DNA from 3 places in the Allorhizobium sp. GW101-3B10 genome. Region 2 is predicted to be linked to each of the others. Evidence: predicted binding sites of a transcription regulator. Region 2 holds the regulator's gene; each other region holds the start of a gene.
The links. Region 2 encodes PhoB, which activates phosphate uptake and scavenging genes when phosphate is short. Its sites were predicted from a motif close to TGTCATNNANCTGTCAT; they were not measured.
Positions count from the first base shown of each region.

Region 1: AC07Y0_RS06460 (LTA synthase family protein) is a predicted target of PhoB. The motif match lies at 1,797-1,813, and genes of this name have one in related genera.
Region 3: AC07Y0_RS10720 (esterase-like activity of phytase family protein) is a predicted target of PhoB. The motif match lies at 1,814-1,830, and genes of this name have one in related genera.

Region 1 covers NZ_JBWKZR010000001.1:1,352,550-1,355,825, forward strand. Annotated here, with positions in the region: gene AC07Y0_RS06460 (LTA synthase family protein) at 1-1,721, opposite strand, end outside; gene AC07Y0_RS06465 (NAD+ synthase) at 1,942-3,276, shown strand, end outside.
Region 2 covers NZ_JBWKZR010000001.1:3,377,792-3,381,067, reverse strand. Annotated here, with positions in the region: gene pstB (phosphate ABC transporter ATP-binding protein PstB) at 1-451, shown strand, start outside; gene phoU (phosphate signaling complex protein PhoU) at 498-1,211, shown strand; gene phoB (phosphate regulon transcriptional regulator PhoB) at 1,242-1,925, shown strand; gene AC07Y0_RS16780 (GcrA family cell cycle regulator) at 2,079-2,615, opposite strand; gene AC07Y0_RS16775 (aspartate aminotransferase family protein) at 3,053-3,276, shown strand, end outside.
Region 3 covers NZ_JBWKZR010000001.1:2,178,121-2,181,396, reverse strand. Annotated here, with positions in the region: gene hupB (DNA-binding protein HupB) at 139-414, shown strand; FMN riboswitch at 552-703, shown strand; gene AC07Y0_RS10725 (DMT family transporter) at 882-1,781, shown strand; gene AC07Y0_RS10720 (esterase-like activity of phytase family protein) at 1,884-3,276, shown strand, end outside.

The DNA.
Region 1 (3,276 bases), 2.0 Mb from region 2:
CGTTCGTGCAGCCGGCCGAGAACGCCGGTGTAGAAGGCGTGCCGGTAGCCGGCGAGGCGCACCACGTAATAGGGCAGTTGCGACGGGCTGATCGAGCCCAGGTCCTTCTGCACGCCGCGCTTCGACGACCAGACCACCAGCGGCGTCTCATGCTCGCGCTTCATCACGCCGACGGAGGCCTTGCGGGTGGCGACGACGTCCGGCATGTAGCCGGTCTCGGTATAGACATTGCCGAGCGGCGGCAGGTGGTCGCCGAAAAGCACGATGATCGTCTCGCGGCGGCGCTTCTTGGCCCAGTCCATCAGTGCCTTGAGGCTGCTGTCGGCTTCGCGCACGCCCTGGGCATAGGTCGCCAGGCTGTCGCGGTTTTCCGGCGCAAGCGCTGCAGACTGCACGTTGATGGTGTTCTTCGCATAGCGGTTCTTCTCGTAGGGTCCATGGCCCTGGAGGGTGACGGCGAAGAAGAAGAACGGTTCCTTGGTCTGGTCGGCCGAACGGATGATCTCCTTCGTCAGTGCGTCGTCCGAGGTGAACAGGCCGCGCTTGTCCATGACGGGCATGTTCTCTTCCGACATGAAGGACTGGAAGCCGAGCGACTGGTAGACATTGGCCCGGTTCCAGAACCAGCTCTGGAACGGGTGGAAGGCGCGCGTCGTATAGCCCTTCGAGGCGAAGAAGGTGGCGAGCGAGGGCAGGGGCCGGCGCACATACTGCTGATAGGGAATGCTGCCATAGGGCAGGAAGGCGTTGGAGAAGCCGGTCAGTGCCTCGAATTCGACATTGGCCGTCATTCCGCCGAACTCCGGCGAGAACAGGTTGCCCGAGGAATTGGCGCGCATGGTCGGCATCGGATCGGGCGAGAGCGCGGCGTTGTTGAGGCGTGTCGGATCCCACAGCGACTCGCTCATGACCATGATCACGTCGGCGTTGCGGCCGCCGAAGAAGGTCGAAGGCAGCCGCTCCGGCGCGATGTCGGCGATCACGTCAGGGCCATAGCCGCCCGGCGCCTGGACATTGGCCATCGGCACGTTGAAGGCGAAGGCGAGCAGGAAGCCGTTGTGGCGATAGTTCTCCTGCTGGTCCCACATCATCGGCACGATGTTCAGCCGGTCGCGGACATAGGAGAACGAGTTGGGATCCATGAGCGACAGGAAGCCGCCGATCAGGGGCAGGGAGACGAGGAGCCGGAAAAGCTTCGACGGCGCCGAGAGCTGCGGAAAGTGGCGGCGTCCGAGCACGAGCAGATAGCCGAGCAGCGCGAGCAGGGCGAGCACACCAAGGACCAGGCCGATCGCGGCGAAGGGCCGGGCGGCGAACATCACGGGCACGAGTTCGCCGATCTGGCGGCCGAACAGCATGTCGCTCGGATAGAGCGGATCGGAGAGGTACTGCTGCTTCTGCATCGACAGGAAGGCCGGCAGGATCGCCAGCGGCACGAGGATCAGCGCCGACTGGTAGGCCCGGCCGAACAGCGCGTCGGCGGCGATGAAGAGCAGGAAGAGCGCCAGCACCGCGACCATGCCGGGACGGGCCGTGGACAGAAGGTAGTCGGAGACGTCGATCAGCGTGCCGCGCGCCAGCCATTCGGTGACGATGATCGTCAGAAGCGCCAGCACCAGCGAATTGACGAGTCTTGCCGCGGCGCGGAACGCGCGGGCGCGCTGTTGTGAACGTGTGCCATTTTCACCCTGAAGGGCGACGTTTGCGCCCGCAATGGACATTCCAGGCTCGGAGATAATCTCAGCCAACGCGCTCTCCAGCAATCGACAAGAAGCTTAACAGAAGTTTCACATAGCTGTCACATAGTCGTCATGAACGCTAGATGAACCAAGCCGTGCGGTGCCTTGTTCCTGCGATTTTCAACACCGTTTGTTGCAGCGCGGCACGCCCCTTTCGCACGCCGACATTGCGGAGGCGAGCGGCACGCGCTAAACGAGGGTCATGAGCGATATTCAGACCCGATCCGACACCCTCCGCATTGCCATTGCGCAGCTCGATCCGACTGTCGGCGACGTCGCCGGCAATCTTGCCAAGGCCCGGGACGCGCGCGCCGAAGCCGCATCCCAGGGCGCCGATCTGCTGCTCCTCACCGAGCTTTTCATTTCCGGCTATCCGCCGGAGGATCTGGTGCTGAAGTCGGCCTTCCTGAAGGCGTGCCGCACGGCGGTGGAGCAGCTTGCCGCCGATACCGCGGATGGCGGGCCGGGCGTGGTGATCGGCTTTCCGCGCGAGGATGAGAAGGGCCGCTACAATTCGGTCGCGGTGCTGGACGGCGGCAAGATGATTGCCACGCGAGACAAGATCGATCTGCCGAACTACGGCGAGTTCGACGAGAAACGCGTGTTCAGCGCCGGCGAGATGCCGGGGCCGGTCAATTTCCGCGGTATCCGCCTCGGCATTCCGATCTGCGAAGACATCTGGGGCGATCTCGGCGTGTGCGAGACGCTGGCCGAATCCGGTGCCGAGATCCTGCTGGTGCCGAACGGATCGCCCTACTTCCGCGAGAAGGTCGACATCCGCCACCAGGTGGCGCTGAAACAGGTGATCGAGAGCGGCCTGCCGCTGATCTACGCCAACCAGCTGGGCGGCCAGGACGAACTGGTGTTCGACGGCGCGAGCTTCGGCTTCAATGCCGACAAGACGCTGGCCTTCCAGATGAGCCAGTTCGAATCCACCCTGTCGGTCACCACCTGGAAACGGGCCGCGGACGGCTGGCGCTGCGGCGAGGGGCCGATGTCGCGCATTCCGGAAAAGGAAGAGGCCGACTATCGCGCCTGCGTGCTGGGCTTCCGCGACTATGTGAACAAGAACGGTTTCAAGAGCGTCGTGCTCGGCCTCTCGGGTGGCATTGATTCGGCCATCTGCGCGGCGATCGCCGTGGATGCGCTGGGCGAGGAGCGGGTGCGCGCCATCATGCTGCCCTATCGCTATACCTCGAAGGAATCGCTCACTGACGCTGCCGCCTGTGCCAAGGCTCTCGGTTGCCACTACGACACGGTACCGATAGGCGAGCCGGTCGACGGCTTCCTCTCCGCGCTTTCCGACATGTTCGAGGGCACCGAGAGCGGCATTACGGAAGAGAACCTGCAGAGCCGTGCCCGCGGCACCATCCTGATGGCGATCTCCAACAAGTTCGGTTCGATGGTGGTGACGACCGGCAACAAGTCGGAAATGTCGGTCGGTTATGCGACGCTCTACGGCGACATGAACGGTGGCTTCAATCCGATCAAGGACCTCTACAAGATGCAGGTCTATGCGCTCGCCGCGTGGCGCAAC
Region 2 (3,276 bases):
GAACATCGCCTACGGCCCGCGCATCCATGGCCTCGCCCGCTCCAAGGCCGATCTCGACCAGGTCGTCGAAAGCAGCCTGCTCAAGGCCGGCCTGTGGAACGAAGTGAAGGATCGGCTGCAGGAGTCCGGCACCGGTCTCTCCGGCGGCCAGCAGCAGCGCCTTTGCATCGCCCGTGCCGTCGCCGTGAGCCCTGAAGTCATCCTGATGGACGAACCCTGCTCGGCGCTCGACCCGATCGCCACCGCCAAGGTCGAGGAACTGATCCACGAGTTGCGCGCCAATTTCACCATCGTCATCGTCACCCACTCGATGCAGCAGGCCGCCCGCGTGTCGCAGCGCACCGCGATGTTCCACCTCGGCCTGCTGGTCGAGGAAAACGACACGGACAAGATGTTCACCAATCCGGACGATCAGCGCACCCAGGACTATATCATGGGCCGCTTCGGCTGAGCCGGCGCTTCCATCCGAGCGGACACCAAATTCAAGGACAACGAACATGTCGGCATCGCATATCTACACCGCCTATGACGAAGAACTGAAATACCTGATGCGCCGCATCACCGAGATGGGCGGCCTTGCCGAACAGATGGTCGCCGACAGTGTGCGGGCGCTGGTCAACTCCGACGCGGCGCTGGCGCAGAAGGTCATTTCCGATGACGTGATCATGGATGCGGCCGAGCGCGAGATCGGCGACAAGGCGATCATCACCATCGCCCGCCGCCAACCGGTCGCCGCCGACCTTCGCGAGATCATCGGCGCGCTGCGCATCGCCAACGACCTGGAACGCGTCGGCGACCTCGGCAAGAGCAATGCCAAGCGCGTCATGGCCATCCAGGCGACCGGCGTGCCGCGCAAGCTGGCCCGTGGCCTCGAACACCTCAGCGAACTGGCCCTGATCCAGCTCAAGGAAGTGCTCGACGTCTACACGACGCGCTCCGCCGAAAAGGCCAAGTCGATCCGCGACCGCGACGAGGAAATCGACGCCATGTACACCTCGCTGTTCCGCGAGCTGTTGACCTACATGATGGAAGATCCGCGCAACATCACCAGTTGCACCCATCTGCTGTTCTGCGCCAAGAACATCGAGCGCATCGGCGACCATGCCACCAACATCGCCGAGACCATCTACTACATGGCCACGGGCGACCAGCCCGAAGGAGAGCGTCCGAAGGACGACCTGACCTCCTCCTTCGGTGCCATCACCGAATAATCCGGCTGCATCGAGAGGTTATCGACCGACATGCTTCCCAAAATCGCCGTCGTCGAGGACGAGGAAGCCCTCAGCGTCCTGCTCCGCTACAATCTGGAGGCTGAAGGCTACGAGGTTGAAACGATCCTGCGCGGGGACGAGGCGGAGCTTCGCCTGCAGGAACGCGTTCCCGACCTGCTGATCCTCGACTGGATGCTGCCCGGCGTGTCCGGCATCGAGCTTTGCCGCCGTCTGCGCATGCGCCCCGAAACCGAGCGCCTGCCGATCATCATGCTGACGGCGCGCGGCGAGGAGAGCGAGCGGGTCCGCGGGCTCGCCACCGGCGCCGACGACTATGTCGTCAAGCCGTTCTCGACGCCGGAGCTGATGGCCCGCGTCAAGGCCATGCTGCGCCGTGCCCGCCCGGAAGTGCTCTCCAGCGTCCTGCGCTGCGGCGATATCGAGCTGGACAGGGAAACCCATCGCGTTCACCGCAAGAGCCGCGAAGTGCGCCTCGGCCCGACCGAATTCCGCCTGCTGGAGTTCCTCATGGCTTCGCCTGGCCGTGTCTACTCACGTTCGCAGCTGCTGGACGGAGTCTGGGGCCACGACATCTATGTCGACGAGCGCACGGTCGACGTGCATGTTGGACGGCTGCGCAAGGCGCTCAACTTCTCCAACCTGCAGGACGTCATCCGCACGGTCCGCGGCGCGGGCTATTCGATGGAAGCCTGAAGGGCGCAGTCGATCCCAACGGACAAACAGAAAACGGGCCCGCGTGGCCCGTTTTTCGTATCCGCCGGCATCAGATGGCCGGCCAATGGGTCGTGTCTCGCGACAGGGCCAAGTCCGGGCGGCAGGCCGCCCGGCACTTCTGTCCGATCCGCCTTAGCGGGCTGCCGCGTTCGCTGCCTTGCGGCGCTCGCCGACCGGCTGATAGGCCAGCTTGGCGTGATAGCCGCAATAGGGCGAAGTATCCGCGGATTCGCAGCCGCAGAAGTGGAAGTCGTCCTTCATCGGGTCGCCGATCGGCCACTTGCAGGTGCGTTCGGTGAGTTCGGTCAGCGCCAGCTTGCGCGAAATCGGCAGGACGACGCCACGGCTCGGGGCGACTGCGATCTCCTCGATGCCGTCGATTTCGATCTCTTCCTTGAGCATGTTGGTGCCCGAGGCGCGGGCGACGGTGCGGGTCGTGACGCGCGACGCGAAGGTCGTGGCGCGCGGTGCAGCCGCCGGGCGCTTGGCTGCCCGCGTCGCAGCCGAGCTGCCGCCGGCCTTGGCGCGGCCCGGAAGGTTCAGTCGGTGAACCTTGCCGATGACGGCATTGCGGCTCACACCGCCCAGTTGTGCTGCGATCTGGCTCGCGCTCAAGCCTTCCGACCAAAGTCGCTTGAGTTTTTCCACGCGCTCATCTGTCCAATTCATGCCGTTATCTCTCCGCCGCTCGCGATTTGTGATGGCAGAATCGCTCACCGTTGCTTCGGAAGGATCCGAAACAAACTCGCCTCGATACTGTCGGTGACTGGTTCCGCCGCATGCAGTTTCTTTATTGACTATTAACCTAGTGCCGGGCTGACTCCGTGACAAGAGTCGGTCGAATCATCGCGAATCGATTCTGGAGTTTTCCCCAACTTGCTACCCTGGCGCGTCGCGGCCGCTCGCGTGGTCAAACGACGCGGTCTTGCTCCCGGCATGGTCGAAAATTCAGGCGCGCCGCGCTGTTTCGTTGACAGGCAAGGTCGAAATGTCGATAGTGCCCCCGCCGCCGCAAGGCGGCATTTTTGATTTTTCAAGGCACCGTTCGCCGGGAGATCAAAAGCGTCCGTCGTCCCGTCAAGCCCTCCCGAAGGAGTGTTTTCATCATGGCAGAAGCCTCTCCCCTCTATCAGACCTATATGCGCGCGCCCTTGCGGTTCGAGCGAGGCGAGGGTGTGTGGCTGGTGACCGAGGGTGGCGAACGCTATCTCGACTTTGCGGCCGGTGTCGCGGTCAATTCGCTCGGCCATGCCCATCCGCACCTGATCGAGGCGCTGACGACGCAGGCCGGCAAGGTCTGGCATCTCTCGAACCTCTATGACGTCCCCGG
Region 3 (3,276 bases), 1.2 Mb from region 2:
TTTTTTGTGTAAACTCCCCGAAACCGCTTGTTTTCCGGGCCATTGCGGTGCTTTTGAGTTGCTTAGGGCAGATGCATACGTATTCTCCGCCCGACTTATCCATTGAGTCGTTTCATACCAATCAGAAAGGGTGGAAACATGAACAAGAACGAACTCGTATCCGCGGTCGCCGAGAAGGCCGGCCTCACCAAGGCCGATGCAGCTTCCGCCGTTGACGCCGTTTTCGAAACGGTTCAGGCCGAGCTGAAGAACGGCGGCGATGTTCGCCTCGCTGGCTTCGGTGCTTTCACCGTTGCTCGTCGCGAAGCCTCGAAGGGCCGCAACCCGTCGACCGGCGCCGAAGTCGACATTCCGGCTCGTAATGTGCCGAAGTTCACGGCTGGCAAGGGTCTCAAGGACGCCTGCAACAGCTAATCAGCTGATCGCCTCCCTGCCTGGTGCAGGGCGGGCCATACCAAGTGAAAGCCCGGCCCCGTGCCGGGCTTTTTTCGTTTGCCGCGCTTGTGCGATCCGCATGCTTGCCGTATCGCTCGAACCGCCGGTTTTCCGGCATTCGTTCTCAGGGCGGGGTGCAAGTCCCCACCGGCGGTAAGGAGGTTCGCCTCCAAGCCCGCGAGCGCCTTTCGGACCTGTTCCGGGAGGGTCAGCAGATCCGGTTGAATTCCGGAGCCGACGGTCATAGTCCGGATGAAAGAGAATGAGGCAGTCGGTCGTGGCGTCACGTTTCCGGATGGATTTGTCCGGATGCCGGCGGCTCGGCCTGCGCATGCCGTCCGCTCGCGCGGATGGCCGCGCAAGCGGGTGGGCTCGTCCAGGCGGGCCTTGTCGCGAGTGCCCTCATGCGTCCTGATTTGTGTTGGTCCTTTGTGAAGGAAAGAAACATGAATCAGAGCTCCCTTACGCTCTCCCGCTCCCGCGCTTTTGCCGGAGCCTCCTACATGGTGCTGGCGGGTATCGCCTTCGCCCTGCTTAACGTCGCGACCCAGTGGCTGGCCATGACCCTGGCCTTCCCGCCGGCCTCGGCGGCCTTCTGGCAATATGGCTTTGCCCTCGTGCTGTCCCTGCCGCTGCTGTTCAAGCTCGGCCTGCGGGCGATGCGCACGCGCTATCCCTGGCGGCATCTTCTGCGCGTCCTGCTTGCCGCGCTCGGCGTACAGGCCTGGGTCACCGGGCTTGCCACCGTGCCGATCTGGCAGGCGATCGCGCTGGTCATGACCTCGCCCTTCTTCATCATCATCGGCGCCAGGCTTTTCCTCGGCGAAAGCGTCGGCTGGCCCCGTTGGGCGGCGACGCTCGTCGGCTTCGTCGGTGCGATGATCATCCTCCAGCCCTGGGCGGATACGTTCTCGGCGGCAGCACTGCTGCCCATCCTGTCGGCCCTGCTGTGGGGCGGGTCGTCTCTGCTGATGAAGAACCTCACGGCCTTCGAGCCGCCGGAGACGATCACCGTCTGGCTGCTGGTGCTCCTGACGCCGATCAATGCCGGGCTGGCGCTCGCCTCTGGCTTTGCCGTGCCGACCGGTCTTGCCCTGGCGCTGCTGCTTGCGGCCGGTCTCCTGACCGTCGTGGGTCAGTATCTGCTGACGCTCGCCTACAATGCGGCGGACGCGGCCTATGTGCAGCCCTTCGACGACCTGAAGCTGCCGCTCAACGTGCTGGCCGGCTGGCTGGTCTTCGGCTATGCCCCGGCTGGCTATCTGTGGCTCGGAGCGCTGCTGATCCTCGGGGCGTCGCTGTTCCTGATGACGGCCGAGATGCGCAAGGAGCGGACGTCCGGTTGACCGGGGAGGGGCGTCGGACAATCCGCCCGGATTGTCATCCGCCTGTCATCCGCATGACGCAAAAGCCTCCTGTTCCTTTCTCACGGAAACAGGAGGTTTCCCATGACGTATGGCTTTTCCCGCGCGGCCCTGACCGCAGCCCTGCTGGCTTCCGTTGCCGCCCCCGCCGGCGCCGAGCAGGTCTTCAATCGCATTGCGTCCTTCCCCGTCGCCACCAATATCCCGGCCGACAAGGACGCCAAGTCCGTCTCCTCCGCCGAGATCATCACGGCGACCGAAGACGGCATGATGCTGATCTATTCCGACAGCCCGCTCGGCGCGATCGGCTTCGTCGACATTTCCGACGCCAAGGCCCCGAAGGCTGCCGGCGCTCTGATGATGGACGGCGAGCCCACCTCGGTCACCGTGGCCGGCGGCAAGGCGCTCGTCGCTGTCAACACCTCCGGGAGCAAGGCCAAGCCCTCGGGCCGGCTTTCGATCGTCGATATCGCTTCGAAGGCGATCGACGCCAGCTGCGATCTCGGCGGTCAGCCTGATTCGGTGGCGATCTCCGCCGACAAGAGCTTTGCCGCGATTGCCATCGAAAACGAGCGCGACGAAGAGCTGAACGAGGGCAAGCTCCCGCAACTGCCGGCGGGCGATCTCGCCATCGTTTCCCTGAAGGACGGCGTTGCCGACTGCGCTTCGATCAAGCATGTCGCGCTGACCGGCCTTGCCGAAGTCAGCGCCGATGATCCGGAGCCGGAATTCGTCTCGATCAACAGCCTCGGTGAGATCGCCGTGACGCTGCAGGAGAACAACCACATCGCCATCGTCGACGGCAAGACCGGTACGGTGAAGACCCATTTCTCGGCCGGCGCCATAGATCTCGCCGGCATCGACACCAAGTCCGACGGCGCGCTGAAGTTCACCGGCAAGAAGGAAGGCGTGCTTCGCGAACCCGACGCCCTGAAGTGGCTGGACGACAACCGTTTCGTCGTCGCCAACGAAGGTGACTACGAAGGCGGCTCGCGCAGCTTCACCATCTTCGACAAGAACGGCAAGGTCCTCTACGAATCCGGCCCGTCGCTCGAACTGGCCATCGCCCAGATCGGCCACTTCCCCGACAAGCGCGCCAAGTCCAAGGGCGTCGAGCTCGAAGGCCTGGAGACCGCCACCTTCGGCGACCAGAAATACTTCTTCGTGCTCTCCGAGCGTGCCTCGATCGCCGCCGTCTACAAGGACACCGGCGCCGAACCGGAACTCGTCCAGCTTCTGCCGTCGGGCGTTTCGCCGGAAGGTGCAGTCGCCATCCCGAGCCGCAACCTGTTCGTCACCGCCAACGAGGTCGACCTCGTCGAGGACGGCGGTGCCCGCTCGCATGTGATGCTCTATGAACTCGGCGAAGGCGAAGCCGCCTATCCGACGATCCGCTCGCAAATCGTCGACGGCGCGCCGATCGGCTGGGGTGCGCTCTCGGGCCTCGTCGGCGACGCCGAGAAGGCAGGCCAGCTCT